Regions from separate parts of the Arthrobacter sp. FW305-BF8 genome, predicted to be linked through region 2. Evidence: riboswitches for the same ligand, from Rfam matches in the RefSeq annotation. Region 2 holds a riboswitch; each other region holds the start of a gene.
The links. A riboswitch is a leader RNA that binds a small molecule or an ion and turns the genes downstream of it on or off. The one in region 2 is predicted to bind cyclic di-AMP.
Positions count from the first base shown of each region.

Region 1: another riboswitch for cyclic di-AMP. It lies ahead of LFT45_RS03725 (hypothetical protein); the one in region 2 lies ahead of LFT45_RS22845 (NlpC/P60 family protein).
Region 3: another riboswitch for cyclic di-AMP. It lies ahead of LFT45_RS05100 (M23 family metallopeptidase); the one in region 2 lies ahead of LFT45_RS22845 (NlpC/P60 family protein).

Region 1 covers NZ_CP084561.1:806,471-812,475, reverse strand. The annotation lists gene LFT45_RS03740 (hypothetical protein) at 1-461, opposite strand, end outside; gene LFT45_RS03735 (response regulator transcription factor) at 774-1,514, shown strand; gene LFT45_RS03730 (HAMP domain-containing sensor histidine kinase) at 1,518-3,131, shown strand; cyclic di-AMP (ydaO/yuaA leader) riboswitch at 3,236-3,391, shown strand; gene LFT45_RS03725 (hypothetical protein) at 3,395-4,264, shown strand; gene LFT45_RS03720 (glycosyltransferase) at 4,539-6,002, shown strand; gene LFT45_RS23240 (ArnT family glycosyltransferase) at 5,999-6,005, shown strand, end outside.
Region 2 covers NZ_CP084562.1:118,270-124,274, reverse strand. The annotation lists gene LFT45_RS22870 (cytochrome c oxidase assembly protein) at 1-160, shown strand, start outside; gene LFT45_RS22865 (cation diffusion facilitator family transporter) at 353-1,270, shown strand; gene LFT45_RS22860 (DsbA family protein) at 1,270-1,977, shown strand; gene LFT45_RS22855 (copper resistance CopC family protein) at 2,074-2,688, shown strand; gene LFT45_RS22850 (hypothetical protein) at 2,734-3,195, opposite strand; gene LFT45_RS22845 (NlpC/P60 family protein) at 3,350-4,150, opposite strand; cyclic di-AMP (ydaO/yuaA leader) riboswitch at 4,155-4,332, opposite strand; gene LFT45_RS22840 (cytochrome c oxidase assembly protein) at 5,446-6,005, shown strand, end outside.
Region 3 covers NZ_CP084561.1:1,137,149-1,143,153, reverse strand. The annotation lists gene LFT45_RS05110 (NlpC/P60 family protein) at 176-964, opposite strand; gene LFT45_RS05105 (C40 family peptidase) at 1,067-1,759, opposite strand; cyclic di-AMP (ydaO/yuaA leader) riboswitch at 1,830-2,001, opposite strand; gene LFT45_RS05100 (M23 family metallopeptidase) at 2,138-2,959, opposite strand; cyclic di-AMP (ydaO/yuaA leader) riboswitch at 2,971-3,212, opposite strand; gene LFT45_RS05095 (metal-dependent transcriptional regulator) at 3,364-4,059, opposite strand; gene serC (phosphoserine transaminase) at 4,406-5,536, shown strand; gene LFT45_RS05085 (DUF3027 domain-containing protein) at 5,692-6,005, opposite strand, start outside.

The sequences.
Region 1 (6,005 bases), on a different replicon from region 2:
AACCCGTCGGCGCTCTTCACCGTGACCGAACCGGAGGCTACGGTGGAAACGCTGCCGAGCTGCGCCACCTTGGTGACGTACGCCCCGTTCTCCTCGACGACGTACTCCGAATGGACGGCCGCCGAAACGCCGCTGCCCATGCCGCCCAGGCCGTTGGGCGCGAAGTCGTCTCCCTGGCCCGGCACCGTTCCGCCTCCCGGCGCCTGCATGCCCGGACCGCCCAAAGACCCGCCATCCTGCGGCACCCCTCCCTGCGTGCCGCCCTGGCTCAAACCGCCCTGCGTTCCACCTTGCGCCAACCCGCCCTGGGCCCCTGCGGCCGTTCCACTGGCAGCGGCAGCGTTGCTGCCCAAACCGTAAGCGGCGCCTCCTGCGCCAGCGGCCAGAACCGTGGCCGCACCGGCCACGACCAGCCCGCGCTTCATGGTCCAGTGCTTGCCGCCGGCCGCCCAACCTCCCACTTTTCCTGCCGACGGCGGCCCTCCCCAGCCTGGCCGGTATGGGTACCCATCCGGCTGCGGCGCCGGAGGCAGGGGTGTGGTTTCTGGAACAGGTACAGGCTGCTGTCCGCTCATTGCGATCTCCTTAGGGGTTGCGGAAGTGTCCGTTCCAGACTGGAAAGCCTTCCTGTGTTTGGCCTGTGCGGCGCAAGAGCCATGCCTGTGACCTGAAAAATCCGTACGCGGCGCCTTTCAGCTCGCTACGCTGGGATTCACAGCTGGCGCACAGGATTGCCAAAGCGGCGGCTAAACACCAGAACGGAGAGTTGTCACATGGCCACTTCGCACTCCATGACCAACAACCTTCCCCAGCTGACCCACCCTGACGGATCCCCCATCCGTGCGCTCGTGGTCGACGACGAGCCGAGCCTCTCAGAACTAATGAGCATGGGCCTGCGCATGGCCGGCTGGTCGGTGGCCATCGCTGCCGACGGCCCCGAGGCCGTGAAGCTCGCCAAGGAGTTCCGCCCGGATGTGCTGGTGCTTGATGTGATGCTTCCCGGATTCGACGGCGTTGAGCTCCTGGGCAGGATCCGCGCCTTCGCGCCGGAGGTCCCGGCGCTGTTCCTCACCGCCAAGGACGCGGTACAGGACCGGATCGTGGGCCTCGCCGCGGGCGGCGACGACTATGTAACCAAGCCGTTCAGCATGGAGGAAGTCCTGCTGCGCCTGCACCGGCTGGTCCAGCGCTCCGGCGTCGCCGCCATGGACTCCGCCGAGCTGGTGGTGGGCGACCTCGTCCTGAACCTCGACACGCGCGAAGTCACCCGCGCCGGCGACGAGCTGCAGCTGACAGCCACCCAGTTCGAGCTGCTGCGCTACCTCATGGAGAACCCCAAGCGCGTGGTCAGCAAGGCCCAGATCCTGGACCGGGTATGGAACTACGATTTTGGCGGCCAGGCCAACATCGTCGAACTGTACATCTCCTACCTGCGCAAGAAGGTGGATGCCGTGCACCCGCCCATGATCCACACGGTCCGCGGCGCGGGCTACGTCATCAAACCGGCAGAGTAGGCCGTGGCAAAACTTTCCGGAGCCGCGCGCACTCAGCGCCGACGCTGGCTAAAGGCGGACACCTGGCACCTCCGCACACGCCTGGTCCTCGTCGCGATGGCTCTCCTCGTGGCCATCTGCGGCGCGATCGGCCTGTTCAGCTACGCCTCGATGGACTCCTATCTGACCCAGCAATTGGACAAGCAGCTCTCGGATGCGGCCCACCGCTCCAGCGACTTCGGCCGTCCGCCGCTCGGCAATCAAGGGACCAGGCCCGATCCATTGGATGCCCGCGGCCAGAGGGTCGGCACGGTCACGGCGCGAATCGAGAACGGCGCCGTCATCAGTGCCGGTCTCATAGCCGCCGACTCCACCCGCGCCTCGCTGTCACCTTCAGACAACCAGGTCCTCCTGGAGCTCCGCCGCAACGGCGTGCCCGTCGAGCGCACACTGTCCTCAGGCACCTACCGCCTGGTCGCCGCGCAGGCGCCGTACGGGGACGTCATCGTCACCGGGCTCCCCCTCGCGGAAAAGCAGAACACCCTGACGTCCCTCGTGTGGACGATTACCATCGTCTCGCTGGGCGGCCTCGTGCTGATCGGCCTGGCCGGGACGGTCCTCATCCGCCGCACCATGAAACCGCTGGAGCAGCTCTCCGAGGTGGCCACCCAGGTCTCGCGCCTGCCGCTGGACGCCGGTGAGGTGGCACTCGCTGTCCGCGTCCCGCCGTCGAACGCCCATCCCGGAACTGAAGTGGGCAGCGTGGGCCACGCCCTGAACCAGATGCTGGACAACGTGTCCAATGCTTTGGAGGCGCGGCAGGAAAGCGAAATGAAGGTGCGGCAATTCGTGGCAGACGCCTCCCATGAGCTCCGGACGCCGCTCACGGCCATCCGCGGCTACACCGAGCTGATGCGCATGACCGAAAAATTCACTCCGGACGGCCAGCGGTCCCTGGCACGCGTGCAGAGCCAGTCAGAACGCATGACCGCCCTGGTGGAGGATCTTCTGCTGCTGGCGCGGCTCGACGACGGGCAGCCGCTCAAGCTCAGCGACGTGGACCTCACACAGCTCGTGATCGAGACCGTCAGCGACGAAAAGGTCATGGCACCGGACCGGGCGTGGCACCTCGACCTTCCCGAAGAACCTGTGTCCGTTCGGGGCGATGCATCGCAGCTGCACCAGGTGCTGGTCAACCTGCTCTCGAATGCCCGCAAGCACACGCCGCCCGGCACCACGGTGACCACCGGCGTGATGCGGTCGGCTGACGGCAGCGCTGTGATTACGGTCACGGACGACGGCGCCGGCATCCCGCCTGAATTCGTGGACAAGGTCTTCGCTCGCTTTGCCCGCGCAGACGCGTCACGTGTGACCCCGGCGCAGGCGCCCCCGGCACCTGCATCCGCAACGGCGACGGGTTCCATTGCCGGTGCCGCTAGCGCCCAAACAACCCTCCGCACCCCCGAATCGCGGGGGGAAGCCGGGGTTCTGTCGGCCGAGGGAACCAGCGGCCTTGGCCTGTCCATCGTGCAGTCCATCGTGGAGGCACACGGCGGGACAGTGGAGGTCACATCCCGGCCTGGCCGGACGGAATTTGCCGTCCGGCTGCCCATGCAAGGCGCCGCGCCGTCGTCGTGATGTCCGTTACCTAAATGTGACTTAATCAGAAGCCTCCTGTACGGTCGATAGAGTGCGGCCGCCACTAGAGCCGCATCTCCGGATTGACGCCCAGCTCTGCCGCTTCCCGGATTCCGCTAGTTCAGGCAGAGGCGGGGGAACCAGAGTCCCGGGCTTTCCGCATCAGCCCTTGGGGTGAAGCCGACACGTGAATTTTCCGTGCGGCCGGATGACCTCATCCGAACCCGACAGCTAACTCCGCAGGTGTTGAGAGGCAATCAACCATGTCTGAATTCAAGGCACAGGCGCGCCCTGATCGCGCCTCCCAGCAGTCCGACCGCAATATTTCCCGTCACCGTGCAGAGCCGGTTCGGCCTGCGACGGCTTGGGGCCGCCTGACCGGAAGCCTTCCGTCCTTCGGGCGCCGGGCAGCCGTCCTTACCACTGCCGCAGCCGTGCTCGTTGGCGTCGGCGCCGCAGGCCAGGCGGCCGACCAGGCTGCGCCTTCCGCCGCCCCAACGGCAGCGGCCACCGCCGACGCCGGGCAGACCCTGAACTTCGACAAGACGCTAATCTCCGCGCTTCCTGCCCCGTCCGCGGCGTCCATCGCTCCGCAGTCCTCGTCCCAGGCTGCCGCCGCCAAGGCCGCCACTGCGAAGGCTGCCGCTGCCAAGGCGGCCGCCGCAAAGACTGCCGCCGCCAACGCAGCGGCTGCCAAGACCGCCGCCGCTGCCAACGCCGCCGCGGTTGCCAAGGCCAACGCTGCCCAGGCGGCCGCTGCCAAGGCTGCCGCCGCGAAGGCTGCCGCCGTTGCCAAGGCGAAGGCCGCTGCGCCTGTTGCCCTGAATGATCCGGCCGGCGCACAGGCCTACGCGGCCACCAAGCTGGGGTCATACGGCTGGGCCGCAGACCAGATGCAGTGCCTGAAACGGCTCTGGACCAAGGAATCGGAATGGCGCACGACGGCCACCAACGCGAGCAGCGGCGCCTACGGCATCGTCCAGTCCCTGCCCGCCGAGAAGATGGCGACCGCCGGGGCGGACTACCGCACCAACTACCGCACCCAGATCAACTGGGGCCTGGACTACATCCAGGAGCGCTACGGCTCCCCGTGCGGTGCGCTGAACTGGCACCTCGCCCACAACTGGTACTGAGAGTTCCCCGGCCAAGCCAGCCGATGACGAGCACTTTTGCACCGCTTTAGGCTGAACGCCTGAGTGCGAAGGGCCCCGGATCCGCAAGGATTCGGGGCCCTTCTGCGTCCCCCCTCTTCCTGCCGCAGGCAAAGTGGTGCACAAATGCAGCGCGGTGCAGCGAACGCGGCAACCACAGCCGATGCTGGCAGCCGGCGAGCGCCGATGTCACGTCCACAGCCCCCGCACAGCTCGGCCCTAAAACCCTCATAACCCTAGCGGCCACTGTTGAGGCATGACCATCACAGACCAGGCCTCCGGAACCCCGCCGCACTCTCCGCTGCGCACCGCGCACCCTCATGCCCGCACCGCGGGGCACGAGCCCGCGCATTCCCTCGGCGGGCACAGCCGGCGGTCGCCCATCGACACCGCCACCGCGGTACCGGTTCTGGACGTGACCATCCCGGTCTACAACGAGGAACGCGACCTGGAGGAGTGCCTGCGCCGGCTCCACGCCTACCTGCGTGGCACGTTCCCGCACTCGTTCCGCATCACCGTCGCGGACAACGCCAGCACCGACGGAACGCTCAAGGCGGCCGAACGGGTGGCCCGGGAACTCCGGGAGGTGACCGTGGTGCACCTTGAGGAAAAGGGCCGCGGCAACGCCCTGCGGAAAGTCTGGTTGGCTTCGCCCTCGCCCGTTCTGGCTTACATGGACGTGGACCTCTCCACCGACCTGGCTGCGCTCGGCCCACTGCTGGCCCCGCTGCTCTCTGGCCACTCGGACCTGGCCATCGGCACGCGGCTGGCCCGCAACTCCCGGGTGGTCCGCGGGCAGAAGCGTGAATTCATCTCCCGCAGCTACAACTTCATGCTGCAGTCCCTGATGGGCGCCCACTTCAGCGATGCGCAGTGCGGCTTCAAGGCCATCCGGGCCGACATCGCCCAGCAGATCCTGCCGCATACCGTGGACACCGCCTGGTTTTTCGACACTGAACTCCTGGTCCTCGCCGAACGGTGCGGCCTCAGGGTCCACGAGGTGCCGGTGGACTGGACCGACGACCCCAGCTCCAGCGTGGACATCGTCCAGACTGCGCTCGCGGATGTCCGCGGCATGGCCCGGCTCAGCAAGGACATGGTGACCGGCCGCATCCCCGTCACCGAACTCCGGGCGGCCCTGGCCCGCGGCCCCCTCCCCGCCGCTTCACGCGGTCAGGAACAGAGCCCGGGCGGCAGCCTGTTCGGCCAGCTGGTCCGGTTCGGCACCATCGGCGTGGCCTCCACTCTGGCCTACCTGGTCCTCTTCTACCTCTGCCGCAACCTGATGGACCCGCAGCTGGCCAATCTGCTGGCCTTGCTCACCACGGCCGTGGCCAACACCGCCGCAAACCGGCGCTTCACGTTCGGCATCGCCGGCAACAGTGATGTTGCCCGCCACCACTTTGAAGGGTTGCTCGTTTTTGGGATCGGGCTCGCCCTCACCGCCGGGGCGCTTGCCCTGGTCCACAGCGGCGCGCTTCCAGGAGGCACGACGCCGGACCGCTGGGTTGAGCTGGTGACCGTCACCGCCGCGAACCTCGCCGCCACCGCCGTGAAGTTCCTGCTGTTCCGGCGGTGGGTCTTCCGACGGCGGCCCGCCCCCACCAACGCTCCCGCAGATTTCGCCGCATCTTCCACCAACGCTCCAGCAGATCCTGCCGCCTCCGAGCCATCCCTCCCGCAGTCATCCGCCCCGACCACAGAAATGACGCACTCATGAGCA
Region 2 (6,005 bases):
AGTTGCGGTCATGTGGTCCCGCTCGGACGCGCGTGAAACCCGCAGGCTCGACCGCGCGGCAGACCGGAACAACGACGCTGACCTGGACGCCTACAACGCCATGCTCGCCCGGCTCGGACACCGTGACAGCCCCCCGCCGGGACGGAACGGCAATGGCTGAGAACTCCAGGACCGAACGCTTCCTGCCCCACGCCTCCCCGGCCGGCGCAGCCGTCCGGCCGCTCCGCCTGCCCCCGGAGATCCTGAGGCAGCCACCACCGGTTCGTGCAATGCCTGCCGGGCTGCCCGGAACGAGCCACCGGACCCCGACCCATCCAAGCACTGCTACTACCTATACCTCGGAGGCGCGCCCATGAGCGGACACGACCACTCCCACGGCGGCGACGCTGCCGGCAACCGTGGCAAGCTGATCATCGTCTTTTCGATCACGTTCGCGGTGATGGTCGCCGAGATCATCGGCTCCGTGCTCACCGGCAGCCTGGCGCTGCTGGCGGACGCCGGGCACATGTTCACCGACTCGGCCGGGCTGCTGATCGCACTGATCGCCGCGTCGCTGGCGCTGAAACCGGCCACGCTGAAGCGCACCTGGGGATACAGGCGGGCCGAGATCGTCGCCGCCGCCGGGCAGGCGGCCCTGCTGCTGGGCGTGGGCGGCTTCGTCATCGTCGAAGGCATCCGCCGGCTCTTCGAGCCCCCGGAGGTGGGCGGATCCACGATGCTGTGGTTCGGCATTATCGGCCTGGCCGGCAACGCCATCGGCCTGATCGTGCTCGCTTCGGGCCGGCACCATAACTTCAACATGAGGGCGGCGTTCCTCGAGGTCCTCAACGATGCCCTCGGCTCGGTCGCCGTGATCGCCGCCGCGGTCATCATCGCCCTCACCGGCTGGACCCGGGCAGACGCCGTCGTGTCCCTGCTGATCGGCGCTTTGATCATTCCCCGCACCCTGAAGCTGCTGCGCGAGACCACCGATGTGCTGATGGAAAACGTGCCCCGCGGCCTGGACCTGGCCAGGGTCCGTGAACACATCCTGGCCCTGCCCCATGTGATCGACGTCCACGACCTGCACGCCTCCCTCGTCGGTTCCGGAACCCCGGTCCTCTCGGCCCACGTCACCGTCCAGGATCACTGCATGCGTGACGGACACGCCGCGTCCATCCTCGCGGACCTGCAGCGCTGCGTCGCCGAAGACTTCGACGTCAGCGTCGAACATTCCACCTTCCAGATCGAACCCGCCGCCCACCGAGACCAGGAAAGCATGCCCCACTGATGACACCAGCACCGACCGCCCCCACACCCCCAGATCCCCGGAAACCTGCCGGCACGGCCAGGAAAGTCCGCCTCGTGCTGTGGACACTGCTCGCCTTCATCGCCGTCGCCGGAGTGATCGGGTACGCCGTCGTCACGGCCACCAAACCCGCCCCCACCGCCGCGGCGCCGGCCGCCGACGCCCAGCTCGTCCGCGAGGACAGCCACGCGATCACCACACCGGCGACAGAGAAAGCACAGCTCGTGGAGTTCCTGGACTTCGAATGCGAGTCCTGCCGGGCGGCCTACCCCCTCGTCGAAAAGCTGAAAAAGGAATACGGGGACCGGATCACCTTCGTCCACCGTTACTTCCCCATCCCCTCCCACCGCAATTCCGGCACCGCCGCCCTCGCCGCGGAAGCCGCCGCCCAGCAGGGCAAGTACGAGCAAATGGTCGCTAAACTGTTCAACACCCAGCCGCAGTGGGGCGAAAAACAGGACTCCCAGGCCGCCCTGTTCCGTTCTTTCGCGCAGGAACTCGGCCTGGACCTGGCCAAGTACGACGCTGCCGTCGCCGACGAGGCAACGAAGGACCGGATCCGCAAAGACATCGCCGACGGCAAGGCACTCGGTGTTTCCGGGACGCCGACGTTCTTCCTCAACGGCGAAAAACTCACCCTGGACACCGAAGAACAGTTCCGCCAGTTGCTCGCGGACGCCGCCAAATAGGGGATACTGGCCTGTTCCAAGCCAGAGCCGGGTGGAAACCGGGCCAAGGGCATCCAGGCCTCCCCGCTCCCTGTCACCAATGGAAGATCAAAACTGATGAAACAACATCCCAGTCCAGGTTTTCGGGCGCTTCTCCGGCTGGCCGCTGCGCTGGCCACCCTGGTGTCCGCGTCTGTTGTGGCTGCGCCGGCCATGGCGCACGATAGCCTGTCATCGACTGCGCCGGCGCAGGATTCGGTAATCACCGCGGCGCCCGCAACGGTGTCCCTGACGCTGTCGGAACCTCCCATTAATTCCGAGAGCCTGAGCCTTAGTGTCATCACGGTCAAAGACGGCGGCGGAAAAACGGTCAGCAACGGGAAGGTGACCGTGGATGGGCCCAGGTTATCGACCGCTGTTGCCACCGGGAGCCCCGGGAAGCATACCGTCCTGTGGCGGGCCGTGTCCTCCGACGGTCACCCGATCGAAGGAACATTCTCCTTCACGGTGAAGCCCCCCGCTTCCGTGGCCACGGCGCCAGCGGCTTCAGCCGCACCATCTCCGGCCACGGAGACTGCGGCCCCGACAGCAGGCGCCACCACCCCTGAGCGGGTGGCGCCGCCGGATAACAGCAATGCCCCGCTGACACTGGCCATCGCGGGGGCGCTTCTGGCCCTCGCGATTGGCGCAACCGTTTTCTTCCGCAGGCGTCACCGGAACGACAGCGTCTGATCCGGGAAGCGGCCGGTCCCGTTGAAGCGGGACCGGCCGCTTCCGTCAGGGCCGTCCGGTGACGGCGGCCTGGCCCCGGCGGCCGCGGACTGTTCTGAGAACAACGCCCCCGACCGAGGCGCAGGCCATCACGATGAAACAGGCGACGCCGGCGTTGAACAGCACGGGGGTGAACCAGGGCAGCGGAGCTGATGAGTCAGCCGCCGTGATCAGCGACGCCCAGTAGCCGGCAGAACAGGCAATCCAGAGGGTCCCGGCAGCCGCTGCCGCCCAGGACAGTTTGGAGAACCACGGCCCGGTGGCACGGTAGGAGAACGCCACGGCGATCAGCACAACGCCGGCCGCCGCCAGCAGCTGCGCGCCCAGCAGGTACGGCCCCCCGACAAGCCCGACCGGGATGGCGAGGCCGCCGAGGAGGATCAGACGGCGGGCACCCAGCGGCATCCTGGCCGCGGCGGGGGCCGCCACCGGGTGTGACTGCGGGCGGCCTGGGGATTCAACTGGCACTTCTTGTCCTAACGTCCCGGCAAGGGGTGTGGGGCCGTTCTGCGCTGCGGAACGGTCGGGTGGGCAGGCACCAGATCCCGGACCAGAACAGGCTGAGGGCCGGTGAGCCGCAGCCCCCAAGGCAGCGGCTCACCGGCCCACAGTATCGGGCGCTCTACGCGCCCGGGCGGACGAACGTGACCGGGCCGGTCGCGGTCAGCCAGGACAATGGATGAACAATGGTCTCGTTGACACCGTTCATGCCCCCGCTGAGGACCTTCCCGCCGCCCACGTAGATACCCACGTGTCCGGGCTGGACCACCATGTCCCCGGGCTGAGGGGTGCCGACGACGCTGCCGTAGTTCATGAACTGCATCGGGGCAAGGTCACCGACGGGGATGCCGGCTGCTCCCAGAGCTTTTTCGACCATGGCTGTGCAGTCCTGGGTGATGCCCAGCTGCGCATAGGCAGCAGATACCATCGCCGCGTTGACGCCCGCCGCCGCGGGGGCAGGGGCCGGCGCGGCCTTGGCCTGCACGGACACTACAGGCTGTGCCGGCGCCTGGGCTGCAGCTGCGGGCTGAACCTGGACGGGCGCAGCGGCAGGCTCAACCGCAGCCGCCTGAGGCTCAACGGCCGGGGCAGCCTCAGGGGCCTGGTCAACAACGGGGGCAGGCGTGGAGCTGACGGCCGGGCGCTCGAAGGAGATCCGGACATTCGAGCCTGCGCTGACTGCTCCGGAAGCCGGGGCGGCCGCTTCCGGAGCCGCGGCCGGCACCGCTTCCGGCTGAGCCGGGGCGGCCGCGGCGTTGGCAGCAATACCGCTGGTCAGCACGAGGCCGGACGCCGCGGCGATCACGGCCGCCTGGCGTCCCATGGTGCCCGTGTTGGTCGAGACTGCGGATGAGATGGCGGCGAGCCGGCTGGTCCGTGTGGGGGTTGCGCGATGGCGCGCGACAGCTTGACGTGAAGACATGACAAAGGCCTCTCCCAGAGCCTGCGGGGTTAGCTGTCGGATTCGGATGGGAGACACCCGGCCGCACGAACACCCCGCATGAGTGCGGAGGTGGCGCGCGGCTTCACCCCAAGGCCTGCTTAGCGAGCAGGCCGCATAGTGGTTTCCCCGTCTCTGCCGGACGATGTATGCGAACGAATCCCGGGCAGCGGCAGAGTTAGGCAATCTGCACGGGAGTGCCCGCTATCGGAGAGCACAGGCACGCGCTACACGATAGCGTGTATCCACGGCCATGTCACATTAGGGTAACGCCCGTTTCTGCGCCGGCCGACAAGCCCGGGCGCTTCCCCTTTTGCAGAAGCGCCTCCCGGGCGCGGCTGTTGACTAACGCCATTCCGATGCGGGAGCACGGATAGCGGAGCCCGCGTAAATGCAGATCAGTTAAATCCCCGCGCGCCTTCCTGGATGGGCCCGGCGATGCGGGTCCACGCCAGAGGCTGCCAGAACAACCAGCGCCGTGATGCCGAGATCGAACAGCGCGGCGGAGAATTCAGGGAGGGACGGGGAGAGGATGCTCAACCAGAACATCGTTGTAGAGGCTGCCCACGCACCCCCGCAGAGGGACGCGAGCCACCGCTTCCCAACCATTCGGCGAGAAGCGAGCATCCCGCCAAGGCCGATGAGCGCGATGAATCCCAGGTAGAACAGGACCGTGGCAAATGAGGCCGATGATGAGCGCCCATCGGCGTGAGCGAGGACGCTCACCCAGTAGGCAACCGTTGCCGCGATCCACGCTGCACCCGCGGCGGCCGTCAGTGAGACCCTGCTGGCGGACCCTGTGCGCGCCGTCCGTACGAGGGCCAGCAAAATGAGGTAGGTAAGGTAACAATCTGCATGATCGTGAAGAAATGCCCGCTTGCAAGGCCAACGGCACCGCACAGCACGCCGGTGAGGACCAGGCCCGGTGTGGAGAGCGGCTGCCTGCGTGTCGAACCGCGGGCAGCCGCTGCCGCACGGTGCTGATCTCCCGTTCCAGCGCCGGCCGTCATGATGCTCTGGCCTTCCCGGTCTGCTTCATGCTGGTTTCGCGGGAGCGGCAGTGTCGGGCTGGTTGCGCCCTCCTGGTGCTCCCTCACACACCCCACGCTCCCAACGGAACCTTGGGGAAACCTGCAGATCTGCGGGGGCGGTCCTGCGGGGGCCACCATGCAAGGATTTTCCAAGGCGTGGCCGCCAGTCTTGGACCAGCACCGGCGCCGATCCCCCTCACGCAACGGCACGCCTGTCCGGCAGCAGCGGTGCCGGAGGAGGACGTCATGTCGATCGTGATGCGGTTCGGCTCGGCCGCGGTACTGCTTATCGCCGGAGTGCTGGCACTGGTATGGGCATACAGGTACGGTGGCGGCGCCGACGCGGGCGCGGTGGATCTGACTGGCCCGGTGGTGCGGTGGGGCCTGCCGGCGACCAAGCTCGTCCTGAATGTCGCCGCCGCGTGCACAGTGGGTCCCCTCGTGTTGGCCGCGTTCGCCTTGCCTGCCCGGGAGCCGGCCCGCAAAGCGGCACTGCGGCTCGCCGGCTGGTCCGCGGTCCTCTGGTCCGCCAGCGCTTTCGTCTACACCGGTGCAAACTTTCTGTTCATCGCAAACCGGCCGGTCTCGGCAGGTTTCGATGCGGCTTTCATCGTGTACCTGACCACCATTGATGCCGGCCGGGCAGGGATTCTCACCGCCGCGGCGGCAGCCGCAGTTGCGTGGTGCTGTTTCCGGCTGGTCAGTCCGGGAGCTCTCGCCGGCACGGTGCTGCTGGCGTTTTCGGGGCTCGTGCCGCTCGTGCTGAAGTCGCATGCGGCTGGCGGGGGCGGCCACGCTGACACTAC
Region 3 (6,005 bases), on a different replicon from region 2:
TGCCCTCTGCATGTCCGGGCTATGGATCGACACCATAAGAGTAAACACTCACTAGGCAGATGAGCGAATCGAACACAAGCATCGCCATGGCGTGTCGCCGAAAATTCATGCGGGTGCAAGGCAAAAAAGGACCCCCGCCGTGCTGGCGGGGGTCCTTCCGTAACGCTTGGGGGTCTTAGCCGCCGACGCGGATGAAGACCGGGCCGGAGCCGACGTTCACGCTGAACAGTGCGGTGGTTCCGCCGTTCCAGCCGCCGTGGACGGCCTGGCCGTTGCCGACGTACACAGCGATGTGGGCCAGGCCCATGCCGCCGTTCTGGTAGTAGGCGAGGTCGCCCGGCTGAGCCTCAGCAGCGCTCACGGTGCGGCCGAGGGACAGGTAGCCTGCCGGCCAGCCGTGGTAGTGGACGCCCACAGCTGCGAGTGCGTTGGTGGCCAGGGCGGTGCAGTCCTGGGAGACGCCCAGCTGTGCGTAGGCGGCAGCGGCGATTGCAGCGCCCTTGCCGCTGGCGGCGGTGGTCTTCGGAGCTGCCGGGGCAGCAGTTGCAACGGCTGCCGTGGCCTGGACTGCGGGTGCGGCTTCAGCAACCGGAGCAGCCTCAACAGCGGGGGCCGCTTCCTGGACCTTGACGACGGGCTTGGGGGCCTCGACGACGGGAGCCGGGGCGGTGGAGACAGCGGGCTTCTCGTAGGAGATCGCGATGCTGGACGCAGCGGAAATCGTGGCCGGCGCAGCGGACTGGACCTCCAGCGTGGAGGCCGGAGCGGATTCGCGCTGAACGTTGGTCTCAGCAGCGTTGGCGGCGATGCCGCTGGTCAGGACGAGACCGGAAGCAGCAGCGATAACTGCGGCCTGGCGGCCCACACCACCGGCGTTGTCGCCGACGGCCTTGGCAATGACAGCCAGCGAGTTGGTCTTGGTGACCTCGGCGCGGTGGCGTGCAATGGTCGCACGTGTAGTCATTAAGATTTCTCTCTTTCGTGTTCCACGGACCGCGGTAGCAGGACGTGGGTTATCGACGCGCCGGCATCTTGGGGGTAAGCCGGCCCGTCTCGAATCGGATTTTTAGCGAAGGGTGAAGAAGGAGGACGTGCCCGTGGCGGACACCGCGTGCAGGAGCGTTCCGTCCGAGGGGTTCAGCGCGCTGATCATCATGCCGTTGCCGACGTAGATGCCCACGTGGGCGCCGCCGTTCTGCATGACCAGGTCGCCGGGAGCAGGCGTGGAGGTGGGCTTCATGGCAGTCCACGCGTTGACGCGGGGAATGCTGATGCCTGCCTGAGCGTAAACCCACTGGGTGAAGCCGGAGCAGTCCCAGCCGCTGGGGGTGGTGCCGCCCCAGACGTAGGGGTTACCGATGCCGGTGTACGCGATTGCAGCCAGTCCGGACGCTGCGGCTGAGGCCGCACCATCGGTGGACTTGGCGGTGACGGCCTGGGCCGCACCGGCACTCTCGTCGCTGGCCTGGCCTGCATCGCCCGCCTGGCCCTCATCGCTCGACTGCGGAGCAATGATTTCGGCGACCGGGGCAGCCACCGTGGTGACTTCAGGACGCTCGAAAGAGACAGTGGCGGTGGGCGCGGCGGTCACAGCAAGCTGCGCGGCCTGGGATCCGGTCTCCGAGGAGGCGGAAACACCAATGTTGGCGTCGGCTGCGTTGGCAGGCATGCCAACGCTCAGGATGAGACCTGAAGCAGCTGCGATAACAGCTGCCTGGCGACCTACTGTGCCGGCATTGGCGCTAACCGCCTTGGACACGGAGTCCAATGGGTTCATACGAACCGTTTGCGCGCGGTGGCGCGCGGCATTGTGGCGTGAAGACACGAAGGTAGCCTCTCCCAATGCCTGCGAGGTGAGCTGTCGGATTCGGATGGGAGTGCACCCGGCCACTCGGCTTCCTGGGAAGCTTTTGCGACTTAACCCCAAGGCCTTCTTGCGAAGACCAAAATTGGTTCCCCCGCCCCTGCCAGACGATGTAATGCGAACGGACCTTGAGCGGTGGCAGAGCTAGGCAATCCACTCAAGAGCGTCAACTTCGGAAAAGTTGACGCGGTTTAGACGGTACAGCAGTTTGGAGCTAATGTCACATTCAGGTCACGGCATGTCACAGGAATGAGAGTGCTCACTCGGCTTGGCTTAGAGCCAGCCGGTGGGATCAACGACTTCACCGTTGACCATCACCTCGAAGTGGAGGTGGCAGCCGGTGGAGGCGCCGGTGGTCCCGCTCAGGGCAATCGCCTCACCGCGGGTGACCTTCTGGCCAACCTCGACGCTGGAGGACGACAGGTGGTTGTACGTGGTCTCCAAGCCGTTGCCGTGGTCGATGACCACGCGGTTGCCTCCCCCGTATGGGTGCCACCCGGCGAACGTGACCTTGCCGCTGGCCGCAGCAAGCACTTGCGTGCCGCATTGGGCGGCGAAGTCCTGGCCGCGGTGGAACTCACCGGCGCCGCCGGTGATCGGGCTAACCCGGTAGCCGAACGGCGAAGACTTCACGAGCGTGGTCAGCGGCCCGCCCAAGGTGCCCACCGAGGCCGCACGGCTGATGCTGCCGGCAGACTGGGCACTCAGGAGCTGCTTGAGCTTTCCGTCCGGGTCACCGGTGGTGGAGACGGACGTACGGCTGAAGTCGATCTTCGCTGCCGCTTCCGCCGAGACCTTCGGCTGGGCCGGTGAGGCGGCGGACGCGGACGCTCCTCCCTGATGCTCGTCGGCAGCCAGGACGGGGCTGGTGGCGGGGACGGTAACAGTCAGCAGCAGGCCGGTAGCAGCAAGGGCCACTCCAGCCTTTTGCCCAACACCACTGGCCGAAGCGAAATCCGTAACCTGCCGGAACGGACCCCGGCGGCGGCGCGCCTCGCGCTGAGCGTCCCGGGGACGGTCCGCGGCAATGGCCTCCGCAGGGCGCGGCTCAGGAGCGGGACCGGACGCGCGGCGGCGGCCCCGGGCATTCTGCATGGACAAGTACTGCTTCCTCTCTGGATAGCCTGCGAAGTTAGCTGTCGGATTCGGGTCAGAGAGTTCGGACCCGGCCCGCCATAACAAGCCATTCCGGCACAGGGGTATCCCGGGAGGATTCCTTCTGCGGAAGAGACTTGCTGCTGCGGACTTCACCCCAAGGCTGTAGAAACAGCCGGTTGTGGTTCCCCCGCCCCTGCCAGTGGGTGACTCGTGCTACTGATCTGCTGGCAAGGTTCGGCTCCAGATCAGGTAACGCTTTTGCATCGGCGTTGCTGTTTAACTATAGGCGATTAAGAGGCGCAGTAATAATTCCGTTATATTCGCTGTGCAAAAGTGGTAGGTCATCCTGCCTGCAGATGTCAGACAGGACGCCGGCGTCAGGCGGAGCTGCGCTTTCGGCGCTAACCGACCCGCACGAACACGTGCGCCGCGACTTCCGGCGGCAGCTCGAGGGCGCCCTCGAACCCGGGTACGCGGACAGAAATGTACTCCCCCACACGTTCGAGCGAGACGGCAGCGCCCGGCCGGATCCCGCCTTCATCCAGCTGGACCAGCAGCTCCGGCTCCACCTGGATGGGTTCTGCCAGGCGGCTGACGGTGACCTTGGATTCCGGACCGTAGCCGGCCATGGCATCGAGCAGGTTCACCACGCCGTCGGAGAACGAGCGGGCGGGCTGGCCCCCGAGCGCCGCCAGGCCGGGGATGGGGTTGCCGTACGGCGACTCGGTGGGATGGTCGAGCATTTCGTAGATCCTGCGCTCCACCCGTTCACTCATGACGTGCTCCCACCGGCAGGCCTCGTCATGAACGTAGGCCCAGTCAAGGCCGATGACGTCGGCGAGGAGGCGCTCGGCGAGCCGGTGCTTGCGCATCACCTCGGTGGCGCGCTTCCGGCCCACTTCGGTCAGTTCGAGGTGGCGGTCACCGGAGACGACGACGAGGCCGTCGCGTTCCATCCTGCCGATGGTCTGCGAAACGGTGGGGCCTGAGTGCCGGAGGCGTTCGGCGATGCGTGCCCGAAGCGCCACGATGTTCTCTTCCTCCAGCTCCAGAATGGTGCGAAGGTACATCTCCGTGGTGTCGATCAGATCCGTCATTCAGCTCAGCTCCTCGAGCCCAGTATTCTTGTCCGTCCCACCGTACCGCGGGTCCGCCGCACCGGGATCCGGCAAGCTGCAGCGGCGGTCGCGTATCCGACGGCGGCGCAGCACCGGCTGTGTGCCCGTACGTCCAGTGCCAGCTTAGCCTATTTTGAATTACTCCGGATAATCTGCGCGGTGGGTGGCGGGCCTGTCTCAGTGACTGGACTATGACGGGTGCGTGTTCCCGCCGTATCCGCGCTTCGGGCAGAATAAGGAGGGTCTTCGTGGCGGTCATGGTTGCCTGCCGGCCATCGCCCCGACCCAGCCGAACCGCACTTCCATGCCGAAAATTGGAGCCATTGTGAGCGACACCAGCATCACTATTCCCGCAAACCTCCTGCCCAAGGACGGACGGTTCGGCGCCGGTCCCTCCAAGGTCAGGCACGAGCAGATCGAGGCCCTCTCCGCGGCCGCCACGACGCTCCTGGGCACGTCGCACCGCCAGGCCCCCGTGAAGAACCTCGTGGGATCCGTCCGCGAAGGCCTGAGCACCTTCTTCCGTGCCCCCGAAGGCTACGAGGTTGTCCTCGGCGTCGGCGGTTCCACGGCGTTCTGGGACGTCGCCAGCTTCGGCCTTGTGGAACAGAAGGCACAGCACCTGTCCTTCGGCGAGTTCGGGTCCAAGTTTGCCGCGGCAACGAACAAGGCGCCGTTCCTCGCGGAGTCCTCCATCATCAAGTCCGAGCCCGGCACCTGTCCCGCCCCCAAGGCCGAGGCGGGCGTGGATGTGTACGCCTGGCCGCAGAACGAGACCTCAACGGGTGTCGCTGCGCCCGTCCAGCGGGTGAACGGCGTCGACGAGGGCGCACTGGTGCTGGTGGACGCAACCTCGGCTGCCGGCGGCCTCGATGTCGACGTGACCCAGACGGATGTCTACTACTTCGCGCCGCAGAAGAACTTCGCCTCCGACGGCGGGCTGTGGCTAGGCCTCTTCTCCCCGGCTGCGCTGGAGCGGGCTGAGCGCGTCAAGGCCAGCGGGCGCTGGATCCCGGACTTCCTGGACCTGAAGACCGCCATCGACAACTCCAAGCTGAACCAGACGTACAACACCCCGTCCCTGTCCACGCTCGTCACGCTGGATGCCCAGGTGCAGTGGCTGAACGCCAACGGCGGCCTGGACTTCGCCGCCGGCCGCACGGCCGACTCGGCTGGCCGCATCTACAAGTGGGCGGAAGCCTCCGAATACGCGACGCCATTCGTTGCCAATGCGGCCGAGCGCTCCAACGTCATCGCCACCATCGACTTCGACGACTCGATCGATGCCGCCGCCATTGCCAAGGTGCTTCGCGCCAACGGCATCGTGGACACCGAGCCCTACCGGAAGCTGGGACGCAACCAGCTGCGCATCGCCACCTTCGTGGCCATCGAGCCTTCGGATGTCTCCGCCCTGCTGGAGTGCATCGACTACGTGGTGGGCGAACTGAAGAAGTAACCACCGGCGGGGAGTTTTTGTGCAGATAATCGGGGTTCGAAGGCCTTTTGGCCCCATTATCTGGACAAAAAACTCTTTGCTTAAAGTTCGACGGCGTCGTCCAGGCTTGTGGCCGGACGGCGCCGTCAGTGGTTGCAAACCATTACTCGTTGTGATTAGTCGCGTTCGTGGGCGTCGGGCTCTGCTTCGACGCTAGGCGCTGCTTCAGCGTCAGTCGCTGTTTCGACGTCAGACTCTGCTTCGACGTCAGTCCCCGGCCCGGCGTCGGGCTCTGTTGCAGAGCCCGTGGACGCCTCCCCCGGCGCTTCCTGCTCGTCCTGCTCCTGCTCGTCCTCCGGGCGTACGCGCTCGGCCCACGGCACCCACTCCGGGGCGAGGATCGAGTCTTCGGACGGCAGCAGGCCAAGCTCGTTGACAGTGATCACCTTGGAGCGGGAGTTGCGGGTCAGGACGGCATACCACTGCCAGC